Regions from separate parts of the Streptomyces sp. NPDC002958 genome, predicted to be linked through region 2. Evidence: predicted binding sites of a transcription regulator. Region 2 holds the regulator's gene; the other holds the start of a gene.

Region 1 (11,896 bases), on a different contig from region 2:
ACGAGGAGATCGAGGCCGCCCTCGCCTCGACCGAAGGCGAGGTGAAAAACGCCATCCTCACCATCCTCGGCCAGGTCGACGGCCCCACCGCCGCCACCCTGCTGAACGCGTCCGACGGCCACCTCCGTGCCGCCCTCGCCGCCGCCCCCCGCACGACCACCTGACCCACCAGCTCCACTTCCTTACCCCCGCATAGCAAGGCACCACGCACCATGGCAACAGAAGACAAGAACCGCGCCACCGCCGCCGCGATCCTTCCGCTCGTCGGTGGCGCCGCGAATGTCAGCTCCATAGCCCACTGCATGACCCGACTCCGGCTGGGCCTGCACGACCGCTCGCTCGTCGACGACAAGGCCCTGAAGGCGGTCCCCGCCGTCATGGGCGTGGTCGAGGACGACACGTACCAGATCGTCCTCGGCCCGGGCACCGTCGCCCGGGTCACGCCGGAGTTCGAGCGACTGGTGGAGGAGGGCAAGGCGGCAGCCCCTGAACCGGCCGCCACCTCCACCTCGGCTTCGGCTTCGGCTTCGGCGGACGAACTGGCCGCCCAGGGCGCCGCGATGAAGGCAGCGCAGAAGTCGAAGAACGCCACCCCGCTCAAGCTGTTCCTGCGCCGAATCGCGAACGTCTTCGTCCCGCTGATCCCGGCGCTCATCGGCTGCGGCATCATCGCCGGTCTCAACGGCCTGCTGGTGAACCTCGGCTGGCTGACCTCGGTCACGCCCGCGCTCGCCGCGATAGCGTCCGGATTCATGGCGCTGCTCCCCGTGTTCGTCGGCTTCAACACGGCGAAGGAGTTCGGCGGTACGCCGATCCTGGGCGGTGCGGTCGCCGCGATCATCGTCTTCCCGGGCGTCGCGAACATCGAGGCGTTCGGCCTGAAGCTCTCCCCCGGCCAGGGCGGCGTGCTGGGCGCGCTCGGTGCGGCAGTGCTCGCGGTGTACGTGGAGAAGTGGTGCCGCCGCTGGGTGCCCGAGGCGCTCGACGTACTGGTCACCCCGACCCTCACGGTCCTGATCTCCGGCCTGGTGACGGTCTTCGGCCTGATGTACGTGGCCGGTGAGATCTCCACCGCCATCGGCACGTTCGCCGACTGGCTGCTCACCAACGGCGGCGCGGGCGCGGGCTTCCTGCTCGGCGGTCTCTTCCTGCCCCTGGTGATGCTGGGTCTGCACCAGGCACTCATCCCGATCCACACCACCCTGATCGAGCAGCAGGGCTACACGGTCCTGCTCCCGATCCTCGCGATGGCGGGCGCCGGCCAGGTCGGCGCGGCCGTGGCGGTCTACTTCCGCCTCCCCCGCAACGAGTCGATCCGTCGCACCATCAAGTCCGCCCTCCCCGCAGGCCTGCTGGGCGTCGGCGAACCGCTGATCTACGGTGTCAGCCTCCCGCTCGGCCGCCCGTTCATCACGGCGTGCGTGGGCGGTGCGTTCGGCGGCGCCTTCATCGGCCTGTTCAGCCAGCTCGGCGACCAGGTCGGCTCCACGGCCATCGGCCCGTCCGGCTGGGCCCTGTTCCCCCTCCTCGACGGCAACCACGGCCTGGGCAACGCGATCGCGATCTACGGAGGCGGCCTGCTGGTCGGCTACCTCGCCGGGTTCCTCGCGACGTACTTCTTCGGCTTCAGCAAGGACCTGCTGACGGAGTTCAACGTCTCCCAGGAACCGGCGCCCTCCACGGTCGCGGCAACGGGCGGCCCGGCGTCCCCGACGACCGACCCGGGCACCCCGGCAAAGGAACCGGCCGGAGTCTGACCCCGGCACATGAATGAGGGCGGCACCCGATGGCTGGGTGCCGCCCCTTTCCATGCCTGCTCGGACCGGGAATTCCTCCGTGAGGAGGGTCGAACCGAAGGGCTCCGGCAACGTTGGCAACGTGAGCGGCTCACCGAACGGCACCGGGTCAAAGCGCTTGTCGACACGCCGGGGAAGGCGCGAGTGGTTCAGGAGAGCCAGTCGGCGTAGCGGGTGGGGGCGAGGTGGGCGTTCTCGTCGGTGAGGACGTCACCCTTGACGGCGGCGAACATGTTGGCGGTGGGGTCGGTGACGACGGTGCGGCCGTCGGACTTGTGGGCCAGGGTGATCCTGCCCAGCTCGTCCAGGGGGAAGATCTCGGGGCCGGCGACGTTGCGAATGCCTCCCAGCGGGGTGCCCGCGGCGACTTCCGCCACCGCCTCGGCCACGTCGTTGGCGGCGATCGGCTGCACCGGTGTGGCGGGCAGTCGGACGGTTTCGCCGTCGGTGGTCCAGGACATGATCGCGTCGATGAACTCCATGAACTGCGTCGCGCGGACAATCGAGTAGGGGATCGGTCCGGCCGCGAGCATGTTCTCCTGGAGCGCCTTTGCCCGGTAGTAGTCCAGTTCCGGCACCTGGTCCACGCCGACGATCGAGAGAAGGACGAAGTGACGGACGCCGGCCTTCCGGCCCGCGGCCAGAAGGTTGTCCATCGAGGTCCGGAAGAAGACCAGAGAGGCTTCGTCGAAGGTCGGGGAGTTCGTCACGTTGACGATGACGTCGGCCCCCGCCACCGCCTCGTCCAGTCCCTCGCCGCTGATGACGTCGGTTCCGGTGGACGGCGAGTGCGGCACCGCCTCGTGCCCGGCGGCGTTCAGCTTGTTGACGACCTGCGACCCGATCAGCCCGGTACCGCCGATGACCGCGAACTTCATGACATGCCCTTCGTAGACAGGTAGACAGGTCCGCAATATGCCATATGCCCCGATATAAGAGCCTCCCCCCGGCCCGGACACTTTCTATCCGAGAGCTTGGACATGTGCCGTCCGAGTCACATGCGTCTGGCGGCAGTGCCCGAGTAAAGATGTCCGGCGGCGTCGAGTGGGCCCCGCATTGCTGCGTCGCGCTCACGTCGGTCGAGAACCCTGTTCCCGCGCGTCGGCCGACATCAGCGCACGACTGACCGCTCGACGCCCGGACGCCTTCACGGCAACCGTCCCTTCCGGTTGACCTCCCTGACCTGGGCCCGCAGCACTTCCCCGAGCGGAGCCGCGCGCACCAACTCCGGCGGACAGTCCCACTCCGCCCCACCACCCGGCGCCCGCAGCTGTACGTACGGACCGACATGCCCCATCACGCGCCCCACCCGCCCGTCCCGGGTGTCCACCGCGAACGCCCCGGGCTCCGGCGCACACGGCTCAAGCCCCTCACTCTTCATGACCGGCCGCCCCCTGCGCCTCCAGCACCACACTCAGCCGCAACGCCGTGTCGAGGTTGCATCGGCCAAGGTCGACCAGCGGCGACGCCGGTTCGTCCCCCGCGCACGACACCGGGTCGATCCGCAGCGAAGGCAGCGTGATCCCGACCCCGGAGAACCCCTCCTTCAGTCGCGACACCGCGTCCTCCGCCGCCCGCACTCTGCCCTCTGCCGCCCTGCGCCGTTCCATCGTCGTCATGATCCATCCCTTTCCACGCTGAGTAATGACAATGCATACCCAGCGTGTCCAAAGCGCAGCTAGCCTGGAAGAGGCGCAGAACCAACAACCGCACGTGTGTCACAGGGAGTTGCCATGCCGGGCCCCAAGAATCTCGCCCCCTCCTCCTCTCCACGCGCCCTGCTCGGCGCGGAACCAAGGTCACCAAGGGCCCGACGCTCGTGCTTCCGGGTCGGCGCCTGGGCGTCATTCATCGCGGACCTCAAGAACGCATAGGCCCTAGCAGCCGCGGGCGGCCCGCCACCAGGCGTGGCCGTTCTCGCACTCGATCGGGTGGTCGTTTCCGGCCATAGATGCGGTTTCAGGGATGAATTCCCTCCCCGAACGCGATCATTCGGCAGTGATCTCATCGAACCGGACGACTCACCGTCCCAAGTCCCTGTTCCCGGCCGGACTCGGCGCACTCACCGTGCTGACCCTGCTCCCGGCGATTCCGGCCGCCGCCGCACCCGCACCCGCGAACGACGCCTCACCGCGCACCGCCGCGCACGCGTCGCCCCGCGTGGTGACCGCGGCCGAGCGCAGGACCGCCGGGTACCTCGACTCGTTGCAGGGCAGGCCCGAGAAGCTGAAGGCGTTCTTCAAAGCGCTGCCCAAGGGGGGCGACCTCCACAACCACCTCTCCGGCGCGGCCACGACCGAGTTCCTGATCAAGCTCGCGGGCGAGAAGGGGCTGTGCATCGACGCAACGATGACGGCTGTCGCACCGCCGTGCGGACCGGGCAAGCGGCCCGCCGCCGACGCGCGGACCGACGCCGCCTTCCAGCAGGAGATCATCCGGGCGTGGTCCATGCAGGACTTCCCGGCCGATCAGTCCGGGCACGACCACTTCTTCGACACGTTCAACAAGTTCGGCATGGCGACCTGGGACCGCGGCAAGCTCCTTGCCAACGTGGCCAACACCGTGGTCGAGCAGAACCAGTTCTATCTGGAGACCCTGGTCACCCCGGCCTCGGACAGTGCCAGGAAGCTTGCCGAAGCCGTGGGTTACGACGCCGACCTGGCCGCGTTCCACCGCAAGCTCCTGGCCGACGGGCAGCTCGACAAGGTCGTGGACGAGGCGGTCAAGGAGGCCGACGACGCCGATGCCCAGTTCCGGGCGGCCGCACACTGCGACACCGCACGCCCCGACCCGGGCTGCCGACTTCCCGTCAGGTGGATCTCCCAGGTGTCCCGGGGCAGCACCCCGGCACGGGTGTTCACCCAGATCGCGGTCGGCATGCGACTGGCTGAGCGCGACCCGAGGTTCGTCGCGGTCAACCTCGTACAGCCCGAGGACTGGGACAGCTCGCTGGCCAACTACAGCCTCCAGATGCGGATGCTGAACTATCTGCGCGGCCAGTACCCGGGCGCCCACCTCACCCTGCACTCCGGTGAACTGGCCCCCGGCCTGGTCAAGCCCGAGGACCTGACCTTCCACATCCGCGAAGCCGTACTCGTCGCCGGAGCCGAACGCATCGGACACGGCGTGGACCTGGTCCACGAGGACGACTGGCAGCAGCTCGCCCGGACGATGGCGCAGCGCAAGGTGGCGGTCGAGGTTCCGTTCTCCAGCAACAAGCAGATCCTCGGCATCGCAGGCGACGACCACCCGTTCAACACCTACCGCCGCTACGGCGTCCCGGTGGTCCTGTCCACCGACGACCCGGGGGTCTCGCGGATCGACATCAGCCACGAGTTCCAGTACGCCGCCAAGACGTACAGCCTCGGCTACACCGAGCTGAAGGACCTGGCCCGCGCCTCGCTGGAGTACGCGTTCCGCGACGGCCGGAGCCTGTGGGCCACCGGCTCCGCACCCTCCGGCTACCATCTGGTCGCCGCCTGCTCGGGCAACCGGCCGGGCACCGACCACCCGAGCGCCCGTTGCGCCCGCTACCTCGCCGACAGCCCGAAGGCGGCGACGCAGTGGCGCCAGGAGACGGCCTTCGCCACCTTCGAGCGCCGTCACCGGTAACCTCACCACACACTCGCGGGCCCGGGGCTTGAGGCGTCGGGCATGTGCGCCGGGGTCGCCCCGGGCGCGTTCGCGCTGGACGGTGAGCACGCCGGGTGCGGGTGGACGGGATCGAGTCGGATGAACGAGTCGGATGAACGAGTCGGTTGAACGGGCCCTGGACGCTGCGGGCACCTGCCCGGCCCAGGCGATCACCGTGCACGACGGGAGCGCTGCCATCGGTCCCTGCCGCGACTGAGAAAACCGCCCGTGCCGGGAAGGATGTTCCCGGCACGGGGCGGCTGCGTGATCGGTCGAGCAGGCCCAACAGACCCAACAGCCCTGACAGGCCGCAATCCCTACAGGTCCTACGCGTCCTAGGCGAGCCGCTCCAGGATCCACTGGGGGCCGCCTTCGTGGCTGACGACCGCACGGTTGCCCTCGGTGGTCAGGGAGCCGAGCTCGCCCCGGCCGAGGACGATGGTGACCGGCACCTCGGTGGCCGGCCCCTGGATCGTCCACTGGTCGGGCGACTGGCCGCACTGGTCCACCCACACAGCCGGCGGGTAGATCATGAGCGGCGAGAGCGCCAGGCAGCGGTACTCCCCACTCGTCTCAACGATCTGGGACAGGCCGTGGCCCTGGTTGCGGACCTCCCACACGGTGTCGGAGTTGCAGGGCTCGATGTGGCCGCCCAGCGGGCCTTCGCCACCCGCCAGACACGAGCCGGTGCGCACATCACGGATGAAGTAGATGCCGTCGGCGGCGTAGCCGACGTCGGTGGCCTGGGCGGCGTCGGCGGCCGGGGCAGGGGTGGCGGCCTGGGCAGGGGTGGCCAGCGCCGCGACGGCGACGGCGGACGCAGCGAGAGAAAGAATCGAACGGATACGCACGGGACTCCTCGTACGAGAGAGAGAAACACTGGGAGACGGGCCGGCGGCCCGCAGCATCAAGCTCACAAATTCGTGCGGTCGTTCGCACGCTCCCGAGGCCTCCGACCCGACTTTCCACTCCAACGGCAGCGGCGCGCCCGCATCGCGTACGGCGCACTCGCATCATTCGCGCGCCCCCCACCACCCGAACGGGCCACTCCGGCACCGCAGCGAACGGCACTGCGCACCCTGGAGTGCGGCGACTGCCGCGCCCCCGGCAGCGCGGAGGCCCTGATCGGCGGCCGGTGCGGACCGTGCCGGGGCAACCCCGTCGACGCATCCGCCGGACCGGCCGGAACCGTCCCGGCCGCCGGTGTACGCGGTCGCATGAGCGAGGTCCGGGCCGCGATGACCCCACGATCCGAGCGGATCGGCCATCCACCCCGCCCGGCGCCCGTGATCACGGGATGTCCGAAACCCGCTCGCACCTGGGAGTGATTTGATCCCGCTTCCCCCACCGGATCGCTACCACATGTGCTCATCTTGGCACTCGTTGTAACGAACCATCCCAAAGGGGAACGAACCATGTCCGAACCGACCCACGAGCAAATCGTCTCGGAGCTTCGCAGCAGGCCCCCCATCACCCTGGCCCCCGGCCCCCGCCTGGACGCCGAGAAGCACGGCGCCCTCCCGCTGCCGCCCAGCACCGTGTGGGACCTGCCGGGCGGCACCGCCTGGGTGTATCTCGGCGAGGGGAATCCGGGCCTCGTACGGCCCGTGATCTTCGCGGACGGATTCAACACCGGGCCGAGCAGCCTCGACTTCTCCTGGGAAATCATGGAGTTCGGCGACTACGCGCTCATCAGCGAACTGCGCCGCCGCGGACACGACGTCATCCTTCTCGGCTTCCATGAGCGCAGTGCGTCGATTCTGGACAACTCCCGGACCGCGCAGGCCGCGATCCAGCAAGCCATCATGGAGCGGCAGGGCGACACGCCGCTGGCCGTCGGCGGGTTCAGCATGGGCGGGCTCGTCACCCGGCACGCGCTGGCCAAGATGGAGAGCCGGCGCATCGACCACCAGACCTCTCTCTACTTCTCGTACGACAGCCCGCACCGCGGCGCCTGGATCCCGATCGCGCTCCAGGCGTTCGCGCACTACATCAAGGACCTCGACAGCCGGCTCTCCGAGCAGATCAACAGCCCGGCCGCGCGGGAACTGCTGTGGCGGCACATCGAGAAGTGGGACGGGACGCCGGACCGGAGCGACGAGCGCGCCGCGTTCCTCGCGGAGATGGAGGCCATCGGCCAATGGCCGCGCCGGCCGAGGCTGATCGGTGTCGCCAACGGCACGGCCGACGGCGTCGGCACCGATGTCCGGGCGGGCGAACTGGCCCTGGAGGGCAAGGGCCTGTCGGTCATGGGCACCAAGCTCTACACCCAGGCCCCGGGCGACAACGAACTCGTCGCCAAGCTGCGGGTGGTGACACTGAAGACCAACGAGGTGCGTACGTCCGGACTCCCGTCGATCAGCGGCGCACCCGGTGGTTCGCTGGAAGGGTTCGGCATCCTCGCCGACGGGCTCAACGCCCTCAAGCCCGCCCTCGGGTTCAAGACCGACGTACGGATCCGCCCACACTGCTTCGTGCCGGCCGTCAGCGCGGTCGACGTCGGCGATCTGGACACGGACGAGGAGCTGTACAAGAACATCTCCTCGCTCCCGCCGAATTCCGGCGGGCTCGACGAGTTCAAGCTCGCGTCCCGCAACGAGGGCCACACCCTCGTGACGGAGGAGCTCTGCACCTGGCTCCTCGACCGGCTTCCGTAGCGACCGGGGTATCCACAGGGCGGGATATCACGCGCTCACGGTGCTCCGGCGGGCATCGTGGGTGCGTCCACCGCCATGACCTCACGAACAGCACCGGCCCCCGGGGACGAATCCCCGGGGGCCGGTGCGGCAAAGCTGTACAGGAACTACCGATCCGTCAGGATCAGAAGTCCATGTCACCGCCCGGCATGCCGCCCGGAGCGGCCGCAGCGGCCTTCTCCGGCTTGTCGGCGATGACGGCCTCGGTGGTGAGGAACAGCGCGGCAATGGACGCGGCGTTCTGCAGGGCGGAGCGCGTGACCTTCGCCGGGTCGAGAATGCCCTCGGCGATCATGTCGACGTACTCGCCGGTCGCGGCGTTCAGACCGTGGCCGACGGCCAGGTTGCGCACCTTCTCGACGACGACGCCACCCTCGAGACCACCGTTGACGGCGATCTGCTTGAGCGGGGCCTCCAGCGCCAGCTTGACGGCGTTGGCGCCGGTCGCCTCGTCACCCGAGAGCTCCAGCTTCTCGAAGACGGCCGAGGCCTGGAGCAGAGCCACGCCACCACCGGCGACGATGCCCTCCTCGACGGCGGCCTTGGCGTTGCGCACCGCGTCCTCGATGCGGTGCTTGCGCTCCTTGAGCTCGACCTCGGTCGCGGCACCGGCCTTGATGACGGCCACGCCGCCGGCCAGCTTCGCGAGGCGCTCCTGGAGCTTCTCGCGGTCGTAGTCCGAGTCGGAGTTCTCGATCTCGGCACGGATCTGGTTGACGCGACCCTGAACCTGGTCGCTGTCACCGGCACCGTCGACGATCGTGGTCTCGTCCTTGGTGATGACGACCTTGCGGGCGCGGCCGAGCAGGTCGAGACCGGCGTTCTCCAGCTTGAGGCCGACCTCCTCGGAGATGACGGTGCCACCGGTGAGGATGGCGATGTCGCCGAGCATGGCCTTGCGGCGGTCACCGAAGCCCGGGGCCTTGACAGCAACGGACTTGAAGGTGCCACGGATCTTGTTGACGACCAGGGTCGACAGGGCCTCGCCCTCGACGTCCTCGGCGATGATCAGCAGCGGCTTGCCGGACTGCATGACCTTCTCCAGCAGCGGAAGGAGGTCCTTCACGTTGCTGACCTTGGAGTTCACGATCAGGATGTACGGGTCGTCGAGGGACGACTCCATGCGCTCCATGTCGGTGGCGAAGTACGCCGAGATGTAGCCCTTGTCGAAGCGCATACCCTCGGTGAGCTCCAGCTCCAGACCGAAGGTCTGGGACTCCTCGACGGTGATGACGCCTTCCTTGCCGACCTTGTCCATGGCCTCGGCGATGAGCTCGCCGATCTGGGTGTCGGCGGCGGAGATGGAGGCGGTCGAAGCGATCTGCTCCTTGGTCTCCACGTCCTTGGCCTGCTCCAGAAGAGCGGCGGAGACGGCCTCGACGGCCTTCTCGATGCCCCGCTTGAGGGCCATCGGGTTGGCACCCGCGGCGACGTTGCGAAGGCCCTCGCGGACGAGAGCCTGAGCGAGAACGGTGGCGGTGGTCGTACCGTCGCCGGCGACGTCGTCCGTCTTCTTGGCGACCTCCTTGACCAGCTCCGCACCGATCTTCTCGAACGGGTCCTCCAGCTCGATCTCCTTGGCGATGGAAACACCATCGTTGGTGATCGTGGGGGCGCCCCACTTCTTCTCAAGGACGACGTTGCGACCCTTGGGGCCAAGGGTGACCTTGACGGCGTCGGCGAGCTGGTTCATGCCGCGCTCGAGACCGCGCCGGGCCTCCTCGTCGAACGCGATGATCTTGGCCATGTGAAGTGGTCCTCCCGGACAGGGGTGGATTTCTCCGGACCGAGTGGCGCCCGCGACGGACGGCCTGCCTGACCGGTGGTTCCTTGCCCCACCGGACCTGCGGGCCTCACCGGCCCGGTCCAAGTTCTGTCACTCTCACCTGGAGAGTGCTAACGCCAATGATTAGCACTCGACCCCCTAGAGTGCAAGCGCCTTCGAAGAAGGCTCGCCGAGGGGTGGCGGTCGGGCGCAAGCGTCCCCCCGGGATGTGGACGGTGACAGCCACTCACGGGTGGCTGTGGACGCGGACGCGCGGAGGGCCCGTACCTCAGGGGTACGGGCCCTCCGTGCGTGAGTGGTGTCGTTGGCCGACCGCGTCGAGCTCAGCCGACGGCGAGCTTGACCATGTCCGCCTGCGGCCCCTTCTGGCCCTGCGAGATCTCGAATTCAACTCGCTGACCCTCTTCGAGGGTGCGGTACCCGTCCATCTGGATCGCGCTGTAGTGGACGAAAACATCCGCACCACCGTCGACCGCGATGAAGCCGTACCCCTTCTCCGCGTTGAACCACTTGACGGTGCCCTGAGCCATGCCTAACTCCCCTATTACTGGCCCTTGCACAGGACCGCACTTCGCGGACCCGGGTCAGAACTCACCCTCCGACAGGAGAGGGTGCGTGCGCCGGAACGCGTCGACCGCGGCCGAATGTATCTGCCCAACTGCCCTCTGCAACAGGTCCATCGGACGAGAATTCTGGGCAGCACCGAACGCCCGAACAGGAGGAATTCATAAGATTCCAGGACAAGTCGGGCCGGGCAAAGGTGACTTATGGCGCAAGGTGATCGAACACTTTGGCTGCTTCTTGTCGCGGCCGGGCGCATTCTCATATGCGGGCGGCACGGGCAGCTGGGGGGACTTCCCACACTGTACCGCGCTCAACCCTGCAGAATCGCCCCCTCCGCTTCTCTCGCAGAGGGGGCGATTCCGATATCGCCGTGAAGTCGACCGGCGGTCGGCGCCGGGGTCAGCAGCCGCCCGCGACGGCCGGGATGATCGAGATGCCGGCGCCGTCCGGCGTCGCCGTCTCCAGGCCGCCCTCGAAGCGCACGTCGTCGTCGTTGACGTACACGTTCACGAACCGGCGCAACTTGCCCTGGTCGTCCAGGACACGGGCGGCGATGCCCGGGTGATTCCGCTCCAGGGACTCGATGACCTGGGAGAGCGTCGAGCCCTCGGCCGGGACCTCGGCCTGGCCGCCCGTGTAGGTGCGGAGGATGGTGGGGATGCGGACCTTGACGCTCATGATGGTGTGCCTTCCTTCGGTCTCGGGTGGTCAGCAGGCAGCGAGGCCGGCGGCGCGGAACGCGTCCAGGCTCGGGCGGATCGTCGCGGTCGCCTGCGAGGTGGCGGCCACCGCGTCCAGGGTCTTGAGGCCGTCACCGGTGTTGAGGATGACGGTGGTCAGCGCCGGGTCGAGCAGACCGGCCTCGATCAGCTTCTTCGTCACGCCGACCGTCACCCCGCCGGCCGTCTCCGCGAAGATGCCCTCGGTACGCGCCAGCAGCTTGATCGCGTCGACGACCTGCTCGTCGTCGACGTCCTCGACCGCCCCGCCGGTGCGGCGGGCGATGTCCAGGACATACGGGCCGTCGGCCGGGTTGCCGATCGCCAGCGACTTGGCGATGGTGTTCGGCTTCTGGGGCCGTACGACATCGAGACCGGCCTTGAAGGCGGTGGAGACCGGGGAGCAGCCCTCGGCCTGGGCGCCGAAGATCTTGTACGGCTTGTCCTCGACGAGGCCGAGCTTGATCAGCTCCTGGAGGCCCTTGTCGATCTTCGTGAGCTGCGAGCCGGACGCGATCGGGATGACGATCTGGTCGGGCAGCTGCCAGCCGAGCTGCTCGCAGATCTCGTACGCCAGGGTCTTGGAGCCCTCGCCGTAGTACGGGCGCAGATTGACGTTGACGAAGCCCCAGCCCTCGCCGAGCGGGTCGCCGATGAGCTCCGAGCAGAAGCGGTTGACGTCGTCGTAGTTGCCCTCGATGC
Region 2 (11,896 bases):
CTGACCCCATGCCCTTGATGTCCCCATACGGGCAGCTTCCCACCATTCCCCCACGGGACGGTAGACGGCTTGCGGCCACAACAGGGCGGCGCCGGCGCGCCCGAGGGGGCTTACGACCAGCGGCCGGTGCGCCCCAGGAGCAGTGCCGTTGCCGCCGTGCCCGCGGTCGAGGTGCGCAGGACGCTCGTTCCGAGCCGGCAGGTCCGGGCGCCCGCCGCGGCGAAGACCGCCAGTTCGTCCGGCGACACACCGCCCTCGGGTCCGACGACCAGCACGATCTCGCCCTGGGTGGGGAGCTGGACGGTGGCCAGCGGCTCGCTGTCGTGGCCCCGGTCCTCGTGCAGGACGGCGGCGAAGTCCGCCGTGGCCAGAAGTGCGGCAACCTGTCTGGTCGTCAATGCGTCCGCCACCTCGGGGAAGCGCACCCGGCGCGACTGCTTGCCCGCCTCCCGGGCGGTGTTGCGCCATTTCGCGAGGGACTTGAGGCCGCGCTCGCCCTTCCACTGCGTGATGCAGCGCGATGCCTGCCAGGGCACGATCGCATCGACACCGGTCTCCGTCATCGTCTCCACGGCGACCTCGCCGCGGTCCCCCTTGGGCAGGGCCTGGACGACGGTGATACGGGGTGCGGGCCGGGGCTCCTCACGGACCGTCGTCAGGTCGGTGACCACGAGCCGGTCCTTGCCCTCGGCGGCTCTGACAACGCCTTCCGTCCAACGGCCGTGGCCGTCCGTCAGCACGACGTCCTCTCCGGCGCGCAGCCGCTTCACCGATACGGCGTGCCGTCCCTCGGGTCCTTCCAGGACGAACTCGGGCCGGTCGGGGACCTGTTCGACGACAAAGACCGGTGCGGTCACTGCGTACTCCCTGTGCTCACTGCCGCCCGTGCGGCGTCCAGTTCTTCGGCGAGCAGACCGATCAGCCGGCCGGCGGGCAGCTCGCGTGCCATCCGGTGCCCCTGCCCGGCCCACAGGGCCATGCCCTGGGCGTCCCCGGCCTTGGCCGCCGCCTTGCGCAGACCGGAGGTCAGATGGTGGACCTGCGGATAGGCGGCGGGGGCGTACGGGCCGTGCTCGCGCACGAAGCGGTTGACCAGGCTGCGGGCCGGGCGGCCGGAGAACGCCCGGGTCAGGGCGGTCCGTACGAACAGCGGGTTGGTCAGCGCCTGCTTGTGCAGCAGATGCGCCCCGGACTCGGGGCAGACGAGGAACGCCGTACCGAGCTGTGCCGCATCCGCGCCTGCGGCGAGCACCGCGGCGATCTGGGACCCGCGCATCAGCCCGCCCGCGGCGATGATCGGTACCTGTACGGTCTCGCGGACCTGGGCCACCAGGCAGAGCAGCCCGATCCCGGTGCCGTCGGCCTGCGGGTCGTCGCGGTGGGTGGACTGGTGGCCGCCCGCCTCTATGCCCTGGACACAGACCGCGTCGGCGCCCGCCCACTGGGCAGCCTGGGCCTCCTCGGGCGTGGTGACCGTCACGACGGTGTGCGTGCCGACGCCGGCGAACGCGTCGAGGGTGTCGCGGGTCGGACAGCCGAAGGTGAACGAGACGGCCGGGACCGGGTCCTCCAGGAGGATGGCGAGCTTGGCCTCGTAGCCGTCGTCGCCGCTGGAGTCCGGGTCGCCGAGCGGAGTCTCGTACCAGGCGGCCTCACCGGCGAGCTGATGCCGGTACACCTCGACGGCGCTCGGGTCGGCGAGAGCCGGCTGCGGCATGAAGAGATTGACGCCGAAGGGCTGACCGGTCAGCCCGCGCAGCTGCTTGATCTCGTTGTACATGCCGTCCGCCGTCTTGTACCCGGCGGCGAGGAAGCCCAGGCCGCCCGCTTCGGCGACGGCCGCGACGAGCTGCGGGCAGGACCCACCCCCCGCCATCGGGGCCTGCACGATCGGATACCGGCAGAGATCGGTCAACACGGATGACATGACCGCATCGTGTCACGTCCTGAATACCCCGGCGTGCACGGCCTGCGGTCCACTTTGCCTCAAACGCCGGACGGGTTGTCCGCAACCGCCGGACGGACTCGGCGAGCGAGCCCGTCCGGCGGCGGGGAACGGCGTGCGGGGGCGGTCAGCGACCGTTGAAGGCGTCCTTCAGACGGGAGAACAGCCCCTGCTGACCGGGCTGGAACTGGCCGGTGGGCCGCTCCTCACCGCGCATCTTCGCCAGGTCGCGCAGCAGTCGCTCCTGCTCCGGGTCCATCTTCGTCGGGGTCATCACCTCGACGTGCACAATCAGATCGCCGCGTCCGCCACCCCGCAGATGCGTGATGCCGCGTCCGTGCAGCGGGACCGACTGGCCTGACTGGGTACCCGGCCGGATGTCGACCTCCTCCGGGCCGTCGAGCGTCTCCAGCGGCACCTTGGTGCCGAGCGCGCCCGCCGTCATCGGGATGGTGACCGTGCAGTGCAGATCGTCGCCGCGGCGCTGGAACACCGAATGCGGCAGCTCATGGATCTCCACATACAGATCACCGGCCGGTCCACCACCGGGGCCGACCTCGCCCTCGCCCGCGAGCTGGATGCGGGTGCCGTTGTCGACACCGGCGGGGATCTTCACGGTGAGCGTGCGCCTCGACCGGATACGCCCGTCGCCGGCGCACTCCGGGCACGGGGTCGGCACGACCGTACCGAAGCCCTGGCACTGCGGGCAGGGCCGCGAGGTCATGACCTGGCCCAGGAAGGACCGGGTGACCTGCGAGACCTCGCCGCGGCCGCGGCACATGTCACAGGTCTGGGCGGAGGTGCCGGGTGCGGCGCCCTCGCCGCTACAGGTCGTACAGACGACGGCCGTGTCGACCTGGATGTCCTTGGTGGTGCCGAACGCGGCCTCGGCGAGATCGATCTCCAGACGAATCATCGCGTCCTGGCCGCGCCGCGTGCGCGAACGGGGTCCGCGCTGCGACGACGTACCGAAGAACGCGTCCATGATGTCGGAGAAGTTACCGAAGCCACCCTGTCCGAACCCGCCCGCACCACCGCCGCCGCCGGAGGCGGACAGCGGGTCGCCGCCGAGGTCGTAGACCTGCTTCTTCTGCGGGTCCGAAAGCACCTCGTAGGCGGCGTTGATCTCCTTGAACCGCTCCTGGGTCTTCGGATCGGGGTTCACATCCGGATGCAGCTCGCGAGCGAGCCGCCGGAATGCCTTCTTGATCTCGTCCTGAGATGCGTCGCGGCGCACGCCGAGTACGGCGTAGTAGTCCGTGGCCACTTACGACTCCGCCAGGATCTGTCCGACGTAACGTGCCACTGCGCGTACCGCTCCCATCGTTCCGGGGTAGTCCATGCGGGTCGGTCCGACCACGCCGAGTTTGGCGACTGCCTCGTCGCCCGAACCGTAGCCGACCGCGACGACGGACGTGGAGTTGAGCCCCTCGTGGGCGTTCTCGTGCCCGATACGTACGGTCATGCCCGAGTCCTTGGCCTCGCCGAGCAGCTTCAGCAGCACGACCTGCTCCTCCAACGCCTCCAGCACCGGCCGGATCATCACAGGGAAGTCGTGCCCGAAGCGGGTGAGGTTGGAGGTGCCGCCGATCATCAGCCGCTCCTCCGTCTCCTCGACGAGGGTTTCGAGCAGGGTGGAGAGCACGGTGGACACGGTTCCCCGGTCCTCGCTCTCGAAGGATTCCGGCAGATCCTGCACCAGCTGCGGGACGTCCGCGAAACGGCGTCCGACGACGCGGCTGTTGAGCCGGGCCCGCAGATCGGCGAGAGAGGTCTCACCGAACGGAGCGGGGCAGTCGATCATGCGCTGTTCGACCCGGCCGGTGTCCGTGATCAGCACGAGCATCAGCCGGGCGGCCGCCAGTGACAGCAACTCCACATGCCGCACCGTCGACCGGGTCAGCGAGGGGTACTGCACGATGGCGACCTGCCGGGTCAGCTGCGCGAGCAGCCGTACGGTGCGGCCCACGACATCGTCGAGGTCGACCGCGCCGTCGAGGAAATTGTGAATGGCACGACGTTCCGGCGACGAGAGGGGCTTGACGCCCGCGAGCTTGTCGACGAAAAGTCGATAGCCCTTGTCCGTCGGGATGCGTCCCGCGCTGGTGTGGGGCTGGGCGATGAAGCCCTCGTCCTCCAGCACCGCCATGTCGTTGCGGACGGTGGCCGGGGAGACCCCCAGCTTGTGCCGCTCTGTGAGCGCCTTGGAGCCCACGGGTTCCTCGGTGCCGACGTAGTCCTGGACGATGGCGCGCAGCACTTCGAGTCTGCGTTCGCTGAGCATCGCGCACACCTCCAGCTGTTTCCTCGGTGGTTCTCGGGCCGTTCCTGTTTCATTCCCAGGAATCCTCCTGGCACTCTGTCATCACGAGTGCCAGCAATCCTCCGGCCAGTGTACGGCGATCGAGTGGGGGCCTAGCAAGGGCGACCGGTCACGCTACCGCGAGACTGCGCAGGTCGTTGCCGATAGCGTCGCGGTATGGACGCCTCTTGGGAAGAGTTCGGCTGGGAGCGACTCGGTCACGGAGTGGGCCGACGGCGCCTCCCCGGATGGGATGCGACAGTCGCACTGGTGGTCGGAGCGCAGGGAGTGCTGCTCTACGACACCGGATCAACGCTCCGCGAAGGTGCAGAAATACGGGCCCAGGCACAGGCCCTGCTCGGCCGGAGGGTGACGCATATCGCACTCAGCCACCCCCACTTCGACCATGTGCTGGGCACCGCAGCGTTCTCCGGCGCCCAGGTGTACGGAGCGGTCGGCATGGCCGGGCTGCTGAAGCACGGGGCGAACGATCTGTACGCCTCCGCCGTGCGCCACGGAGTGTCCGAACACGATGCGGCGGAGGCCACCGATGCGCTGGTGGCGCCGCACCACGAGGTGTGCGGCGAGTGGACGCTCGATCTGGGCGGCGGCCGTCAGGTGCTCCTGGCGAATGTGGGCCCCGCCCACAGCGGCCACGATCTCGCGGCGCTCGTCCCCGGCTCCCCCACGGTGGTGCTCTGCGGCGACCTGGTCGAGGAATCGGGCGAACCACAGGCGGGCCCGGACGCGGTCCCGTCCCGCTGGCCGGCCGCGCTGGACCGGCTGCTGGCGCTGGGCGGCGAGGACGCGGTGTACGTACCGGGGCACGGGGCGATGGTGGATGCGGCGTTCGTCAGGAACCAGCGCGACCGACTGGCCGTCCTCCCCCATGGCCCTGAAGGCATGGGAGGTGCCCCCTCCGGAGTGTCCTGACCTGTTCGTGTCGTGACGTGTTGTCGTCCTATCGTCATCCGATGCGCAGCTACCAGCCGGACCTGACCCCGCCGTGGAAGAAGTCCGCCCCCGTTCCCGAGGTCCCCGCCGAACCCGACCTGGTCGTGGAGGAGGTCTCCACCGGATTCTGCGGTGCGGTGATCCGCTGCGAGAAGACGGCCCAGGGGCCGACGGTGACCTTGGAGGACCGCTTCGGCAAGCACCGGGTGTTCCCGATGGAGCCGCGCGGCTTCTTGCTGGAGGGCCGGGTGGTCACGCTCGTACGCCCGTCGGCGGCCGCTCCCGTACGCCCCGTGCGTACGGCCTCGGGTTCGGTCGCGGTCCCCGGGGCTCGCGCCCGGGTCGCGAGGGCGGGCCGGATCTATGTGGAGGGCCGGCACGACGCGGAGCTGGTCGAGCGGGTCTGGGGCGACGATCTGCGGATCGAGGGTGTGGTCGTCGAGTATCTGGAGGGCATCGACGACCTCCCGGCCATCGTGCGCGAATTCTCCCCCGGCCCGGACGCCAGGCTGGGCGTTTTGGTCGACCACCTGGTCCCGGGCTCCAAGGAGTCCCGGATCGCGGCCCAGGTCTCGGACGCGAACGTGCTGGTGGTCGGCCACCCCTACATCGACGTGTGGGAGACGGTGAAGCCGTCATCGGTGGGCATCGCCGACTGGCCGGTGGTGCCGCGCGGCCAGGACTGGAAGACGGGTGTGTGCCGCTCGCTGGGCTGGCCGGAGAACACGGGCGCGGCGTGGCAGCGAATCCTGTCCACCGTGCGCTCGTACCGGGACCTGGAGCCGGCGTTGCTGGGCTCCGTGGAACACCTGATCGACTTCGTGACGGCGCCGCCTCAGTAGCCCATCCTGCCGCGGACCTCCCGGCCTTCCGCCCCACCCGGCCCCTCCGGCGCTTGAGGAGCGGGGTCCGGTCGGGGGCGGAGCGCGGTCACCGGAAGGGGAGCACGGGAAGGTGGGCCCGGGAAGGGGCGGGCAGGGGAAGGGGCGGGCAGGGGAACGAGCCCGCCGCAGACGCCCCGCACCCCAGCCGGCCCCACACCGCCCCTCAGTCCACCAGGTCCCGCACCACCGCGTCCGCCAACAACCGCCCCCGCAGCGTGAGCACCGCCCGTCCCTCCCCGTACGGCGCGCGCTCCAGCAGCCCGTCCTTCACCGCCTGCCCCGCCGCGGCCAGCCCCGCCGGTGCCAGCAGCGACAACGGACAGCCGTCCGCGAGCCGCAGCTCCAGCAGGATCCGCTCGACCCGCCGGTCCTCCGCGGAGAGGATCTCGCGCCCGGCCCCCGGCGACCGTCCCTCGGCCAGAGCCTGCGCGTACGCCCCCGGATGCTTCACGTTCCACCAGCGCACCCCGCCGACATGGCTGTGCGCCCCCGGCCCGGCGCCCCACCAGTCGGCGCCGCGCCAGTACAGCTCGTTGTGCAGGCACCGGCCCTCGGGAGTACGGGCCCAGTTCGACACCTCGTACCAGGAGAAGCCCGCCGCCGCCATCGCCTCGTCCGCGATCAGATACCGGTCGGCATGGGCGTCGTCATCGGTCATCGGGATCTCGCCACGCCGGATCCGCCGGGCCAGCTGGGTGCCCTCCTCGACGATCAGCGCGTACGCCGACACATGGTCGGGCCCCGCCCCGATCGCCGCGTCCAGGGAGGCCCGCCAGTCGTCGTCGGACTCCCCGGGCGTGCCGTAGATCAGATCGAGGTTGACGTGCTCGAAGCCCGCTTCCCGCGCCTCACCGACACACGCCTCGGGCCGCCCCGGCGTATGCGTACGGTCCAGAATCCTCAGCACGTGCTGCCGCGCGCTCTGCATCCCGAACGAGATCCGGTTGAAGCCGCCCTCCCGAAGCTCGGCCAGATACGCCGGATCGACGGACTCCGGGTTGGCCTCGGTGGTGATCTCGGCATCGTCCGCGAGCCCGAACTCGTCGCGGATCGCCCCCAGCATCCGCACCAGGTCCGCGGCGGCCAGCAGGGTCGGTGTACCGCCGCCGACGAAGACCGTACGGACCGGACGGGGATCGTCGCCGAGGACCTTGCGGGCTTGGCGGACCTCGCCGATCAGATGGGCGGCGTAGTTGTCCCGGGAGGCCAGGGCGCCGCCGGAACCGCGCAGCTCGGTGGCGGTGTAGGTGTTGAAGTCGCAGTATCCGCAGCGGGTCGCGCAGTAGGGCACATGCAGGTAGAAGCCGAGCGGCCGGTCGGCGGCGCCTTCCAGGGCATGGCGGGGCAGCGCCCCGTCGTCGGGTACGGGTTCACCATCGGGCAGTACGGAAGGCATACCGTCCATTGTCACTCGCCGCCCGGAACGTCCGAGCCACGCACGTGATCACGGGAGGCCACGCGCCCCCGGCCGCACCGCCCCGCCCACCCCGCCGCGAACGCCTCCCGCGAACGCCTCCCATTCCCGGCCGCACCGCCCCACCCCCGCCGTCACCCCGCCTGCAGCACCAGCAGCGCCAGATCGTCGTCCGGCGGCCGCTCGGCGAATTCGTGCACGGCCCGCTTGATCCGGTCCGCGATCCCGTCCGCCGACATCCCGGCACAGCCCGCCAGTGCCAGGGCCAGACCGTCCCCGTCGTCGAACATCAGCGGCCCGGAGCGCCGCTCCGTCACACCGTCCGTAACACACAGCAGGCTGTCGCCGGGCGCCAGCTCGAAGCTCTGGCTCTCGTACGCGACGTCGTCCATGATCCCGAGCAGCATCTGCGGCTCGGCGGCCGGGCGCACCTCGCCGTCGGGCCGCAGCAGCAGCGGCAGCGGGTGGCCGGCGCTGGCGAGGGTGCAGCGCACGCCGCCGCCGGGCAGCGGTACGAGTTCCCCGTACAGCAGGGACAGAAAGCGGGACTGCCCGGTGTCCGCCGTTTGCTGGCCGCCCGCCGCGGCCACCATGAGCGCGGCTGCCTCGGCGGCCTCCATCGCGTCGTCGAGAAGCAGGCGGTTGAGCCGGTCCAGCACCTCACCCACGCCGAATCCCTCTCGGGCCAGCAGCCGCAGCCAGGGCCGGGCGAGGCCGGTGACGACGGCGGCTTCGGGGCCACTGCCCTGTACATCGCCGAGGACGAAGCACCAGCGGTCGCCGGGGCACGGGAAGATGTCGTAGAAGTCACCGCCTACGACCCCGTCGTCGCTGGGTTCGTACACCAGCGAGCTGGTGACGCCGGGTATGTCGGCGACCTTGCTGGGCAGCAGTGCGCGTTGCAGGATGCGGCTGATGGTGGCCTGCCGGGTGTAGGCGCGGGCGGCACCGACGGCGAGGCCGACACGGCGTACGAAGTCCTCGATCAGGGCGGTGACCTCGTCGGGGACGCGAGCTGTGCCCTCCCTGCCGAGGAGTACGGCGCCGAGTGTCCGGCCGCCCGATGTGATCCGGTAGGCGAGAGCGGACCCGGCCCGTACGTCGGATTCCCCGCCGTCCTCCTCGCCCCCGGGCCACGGCATGGAGACGGGCCCGGTGCCCACCCGCTCGGGCAGCCGGATCGGGTGGGCGTCCAGCACCGTACGCAGCTGCCCCGTCTCGGCCTCGTCCCGGTGCCAGACGCTGGCAAGCCGGGGGACGGCAACGGGGCCGCCGTTCTCGGGCTCCAGCCAGATCGCGCACCAGTCGGCAAGTCTGGGCACCAGTAACTGTGCGGCAAGCGCCGCCACGATGTCCTCGTCGAGCTGACCGGCGAGCAGGTCCGAGGCCTCGGCGAGGAACGAGAGCGCGCCGCGCCCGGCCCAGTCCGCGTTGTCGCGCAGGGCCCGCCGGGCGGTGGGGGCGAGCAGTTCGGCCGCGCGCAGCCCCTGCTGGAATCCGGGCTCGGCCGACGGTTCGGGGAACGGGTTCCAGTCGTCGACGGGGAGCCGGGCCCAGACGGTCTTGAGTCCGGTGCGGTAGGTGATGCCCCAGCGCTCGGCGAGGGTGCCGACGAGCTGGAGCCCGCGTCCGTACTCGGCGGGCTCGACGGAGCCGGTGGGGGCCTCGCTCTTCGCCGTGTCCGCCGCGCTGCCGATGTCCGATCGTTCGCTGCGCACGGCACGGGCCGGGTGGTGGTCGGAGACCTCCAGCACCAGGGCCGCGACCTCGTCCTCGGTGGCCTCCTCCAGCCGGCAGAGCAGCTCGACATGGGTCCCGGCGTGCACGACCGCGTTGGTGACCAGCTCGCTGACGACGACCGCCGCATCATCGGCCAGACGTTCGCTGAAGCCCACGGCCGCCGGCAGCCCGAGCCCGGTCCACTCGGTGAGCGCGGCCCGGACGAACCGGCGGGCGGCGGAGGGCGCGAGGAGGTTTCCGGGCAGGGACGTACGGGCGACCGGCCTCGCATCCGCATGGCCGACAGTGATACCGGGACGCTGAACGATGTCCCGCTGCAAGGGAATGGGCCCCACGGTGCAGCTCCTGACCTGTTCTCGCTCTTCTGTCTGTTCTCGTTCTGTTCTCTTGAGCGCCGCTGACGACACCGACACAGGCTGACGACACCGACAGAGTGACAGATGGACCCTGCCCATAAGCGATGAGTTGCCGAAGTGAGCAGAGAAAGTGAGCGGAGAACAACGGAAGCAGCCGCACCGTGCGACCGGTCCGGAAGGACCTGTATTACGCCTCTCGGGCTCCTTCGTACATGTCGTCGATGAGGCCCTTGTACTCGCGCTCGACGACCGGCCGCTTCAGCTTGAGACTGGGCGTCAGCTCGCCGTGCTCGATGTCGAGATCGCGGGGCAGCAGCCGGAACTTCTTGATGGTCTGCCAGCGCTGCAGCCCCTCGTTGAGCCGCTTCACATAGCCCTCGATGAGCTTGACTGCCTGCGGGGAGCCCACCACTTCGGCGTACGACTTCCCGCCCAGGCCGTTCTCGGCGGCCCAGCCGAGGATGGCCGGCTCGTCGAGCGCGATCAGGGCGGTGCAGAAATTACGGTCCGCGCCGTGCACCAGGATGTTGGAGACGAACGGGCAGATCGCCTTGAACTGCCCCTCGACCTCCGCCGGGGCGATGTACTTGCCGCTGGACGTCTTGATCAGGTCCTTCTTGCGGTCGGTGATCCGGAGATAGCCGTCCACGGACAGCTCGCCGATGTCGCCGGTGTGGAACCAGCCATCCGCTTCCAGCACCTCGGTGGTCTTCTCCGGCAGCCCCTGGTAGCCCTGCATCAGGCCGGGGCCGCGCAGCAGGATCTCGCCGTCGTCGGCGATCCGTACCTCGGTGCCGGGGAGCGGCTTGCCGACCGTGCCGGTGCGGTAGGCCTCGCCCGGGTTGACGAAGGAGGCGGCGCTGGTCTCGGTGAGGCCGTAACCCTCCAGGATGTGGATCCCGGCGCCCGCGAAGAAGTAGCCGATGTCGGGGGCGAGCGCCGCGGATCCGGAGATGCAGGCGCGCAGCCGGCCGCCGAAGGCCTCACGGATCTTGGCGAAGACGAGGGCGTCGGCGACCTTGTGCTTGGCACCGAGCCCGAAGGGTACGGAAGCCGTGCCGGTGCGCCGGAAGTTGTCCTGCGAGACCGTCGCGTACTCACGGGCGACCCCGGCCGCCCACTGGAAGATCTTGTACTTGGCCCCGCCACCGGCCCGCGCCTTGGCGGCGACACCGTTGTAGACCTTTTCGAAGATACGGGGAACGGCTGCCATGTACGTCGGCTGGACCACCGGCAGATTCTCGATGATCTTGTCGACCCGGCCGTCGATGGCGGTGACGTGGCCGACCTCGATCTGGCCGGAGGTGAGGACCTTGCCGAAGACGTGCGCGAGCGGCAGCCACAGGTACTGGACGTCGTCCTTGGTGATCAGACCGGTCGCCACGGTGGCCTTGGCCATGTACGACCAGTTGTCGTGCGGCAGGCGTACGCCCTTGGGGCGGCCGGTGGTGCCCGAGGTGTAGATCAGGGTGGCCAACTGGTCGGACGTGATGGCCGCGATCCGCTCCTTGACCGTGCCGGGGTTCTTCGCCAGGTGCTCGGCGCCGCGGGTCTCCAGATCGGCCAGGGTGAGCACCCAGCCGTCGGGGTCGCCCTCGACGGGCTCGGCGCCTTCGGGGTCGATGACGACGACATGGGCGAGTTTCGGCAGCTCGGCGCGGCGCTCGCGGGCCTTGGCCAGCTGGCCGGCGTCCTCGGCGATCAGCACCCGGCTCTCGGAGTCGGAGAGGATGAACGCCGACTCCTCGGCGTTGGTCGACGGGTAGATCGTGGTGGTGGCGGCGCCCGCGCACATCACACCGAGGTCGACAAGAATCCATTCCACCCGGGTACTGGCGGCAAGCGCGACCCGCTCCTCCGGCCGCACACCCAGACCGATGAGCCCTGCCGCGATGGCGTACACCCGCTCGGCGGCCTGTGCCCAGCTCAGCGACTTCCAATTATCGGGCCCCTCGCCGGTGGCCGCAGGGACCGGGTAGCGGTAGGCCTCCCCGTCCGGCGTGGCCGCCACGCGGTCGATGAAGAGGTTCGCCACGGAGGGCGGTCGGTTCTCGATCAAGGTCTGTGTGTCGCTCACGACATCCTCCGGGCCTGCGGCAGTGCTTCACGACCGGCTGCTGGATACTGCTTGTTCCTGTTGTTCCTGCGCGTGTCCTGCGTACGTCTGTGTGCTTGGTCCTGCGGTGCTTGTCCTGCGGTACTCGATCCCGCTTGTTTAACCGGCGAGTAACTACGAAGCCGTGATCAGGGTAGAGCGCCCGCGTCCGCCGCGTAAGGGGCAGTGGGCCGCCGCTTCATAAC

What was found. The regulator HrcA, encoded in region 2, represses chaperone genes, less so after heat shock. The targets are predictions, from matches to a motif close to TTNGCACTCNGNNNNNCNGAGTGCNAA.
Region 1: the regulator HrcA is predicted to act here: its motif matches at 10,035-10,061, upstream of groL (chaperonin GroEL).

The regions. Positions count from the first base shown of each region.
Region 1 is NZ_JBVHDS010000029.1:32,645-44,540, reverse strand. Features, by position in the region: gene murQ (N-acetylmuramic acid 6-phosphate etherase) at 1-164, shown strand, start outside; gene ACZ3IC_RS30200 (PTS transporter subunit EIIC) at 213-1,757, shown strand; gene ACZ3IC_RS30195 (SDR family oxidoreductase) at 1,946-2,674, opposite strand; partial or broken gene ACZ3IC_RS30190 (transcriptional regulator) at 2,824-2,919, shown strand; gene ACZ3IC_RS30185 (hypothetical protein) at 2,944-3,177, opposite strand; gene ACZ3IC_RS30180 (hypothetical protein) at 3,167-3,418, opposite strand; gene ACZ3IC_RS30175 (adenosine deaminase family protein) at 3,795-5,408, shown strand; gene ACZ3IC_RS30170 (hypothetical protein) at 5,765-6,280, opposite strand; gene ACZ3IC_RS30165 (hypothetical protein) at 6,845-8,086, shown strand; gene groL (chaperonin GroEL) at 8,250-9,872, opposite strand; gene ACZ3IC_RS30155 (cold-shock protein) at 10,235-10,441, opposite strand; gene ACZ3IC_RS30150 (MoaD/ThiS family protein) at 10,875-11,153, opposite strand; gene thrC (threonine synthase) at 11,184-11,896, opposite strand, start outside.
Region 2 is NZ_JBVHDS010000008.1:207,562-219,457, reverse strand. Features, by position in the region: gene ACZ3IC_RS17265 (hypothetical protein) at 1-27, opposite strand, end outside; gene ACZ3IC_RS17260 (16S rRNA (uracil(1498)-N(3))-methyltransferase) at 111-857, opposite strand; gene ACZ3IC_RS17255 (nitronate monooxygenase) at 854-1,927, opposite strand; gene dnaJ (molecular chaperone DnaJ) at 2,073-3,212, opposite strand; gene hrcA (heat-inducible transcriptional repressor HrcA) at 3,213-4,229, opposite strand; gene ACZ3IC_RS17240 (MBL fold metallo-hydrolase) at 4,425-5,180, shown strand; gene ACZ3IC_RS17235 (DUF3097 domain-containing protein) at 5,222-6,043, shown strand; gene hemW (radical SAM family heme chaperone HemW) at 6,249-7,490, opposite strand; gene ACZ3IC_RS17225 (SpoIIE family protein phosphatase) at 7,634-9,559, opposite strand; gene ACZ3IC_RS17220 (AMP-dependent synthetase/ligase) at 9,783-11,672, opposite strand.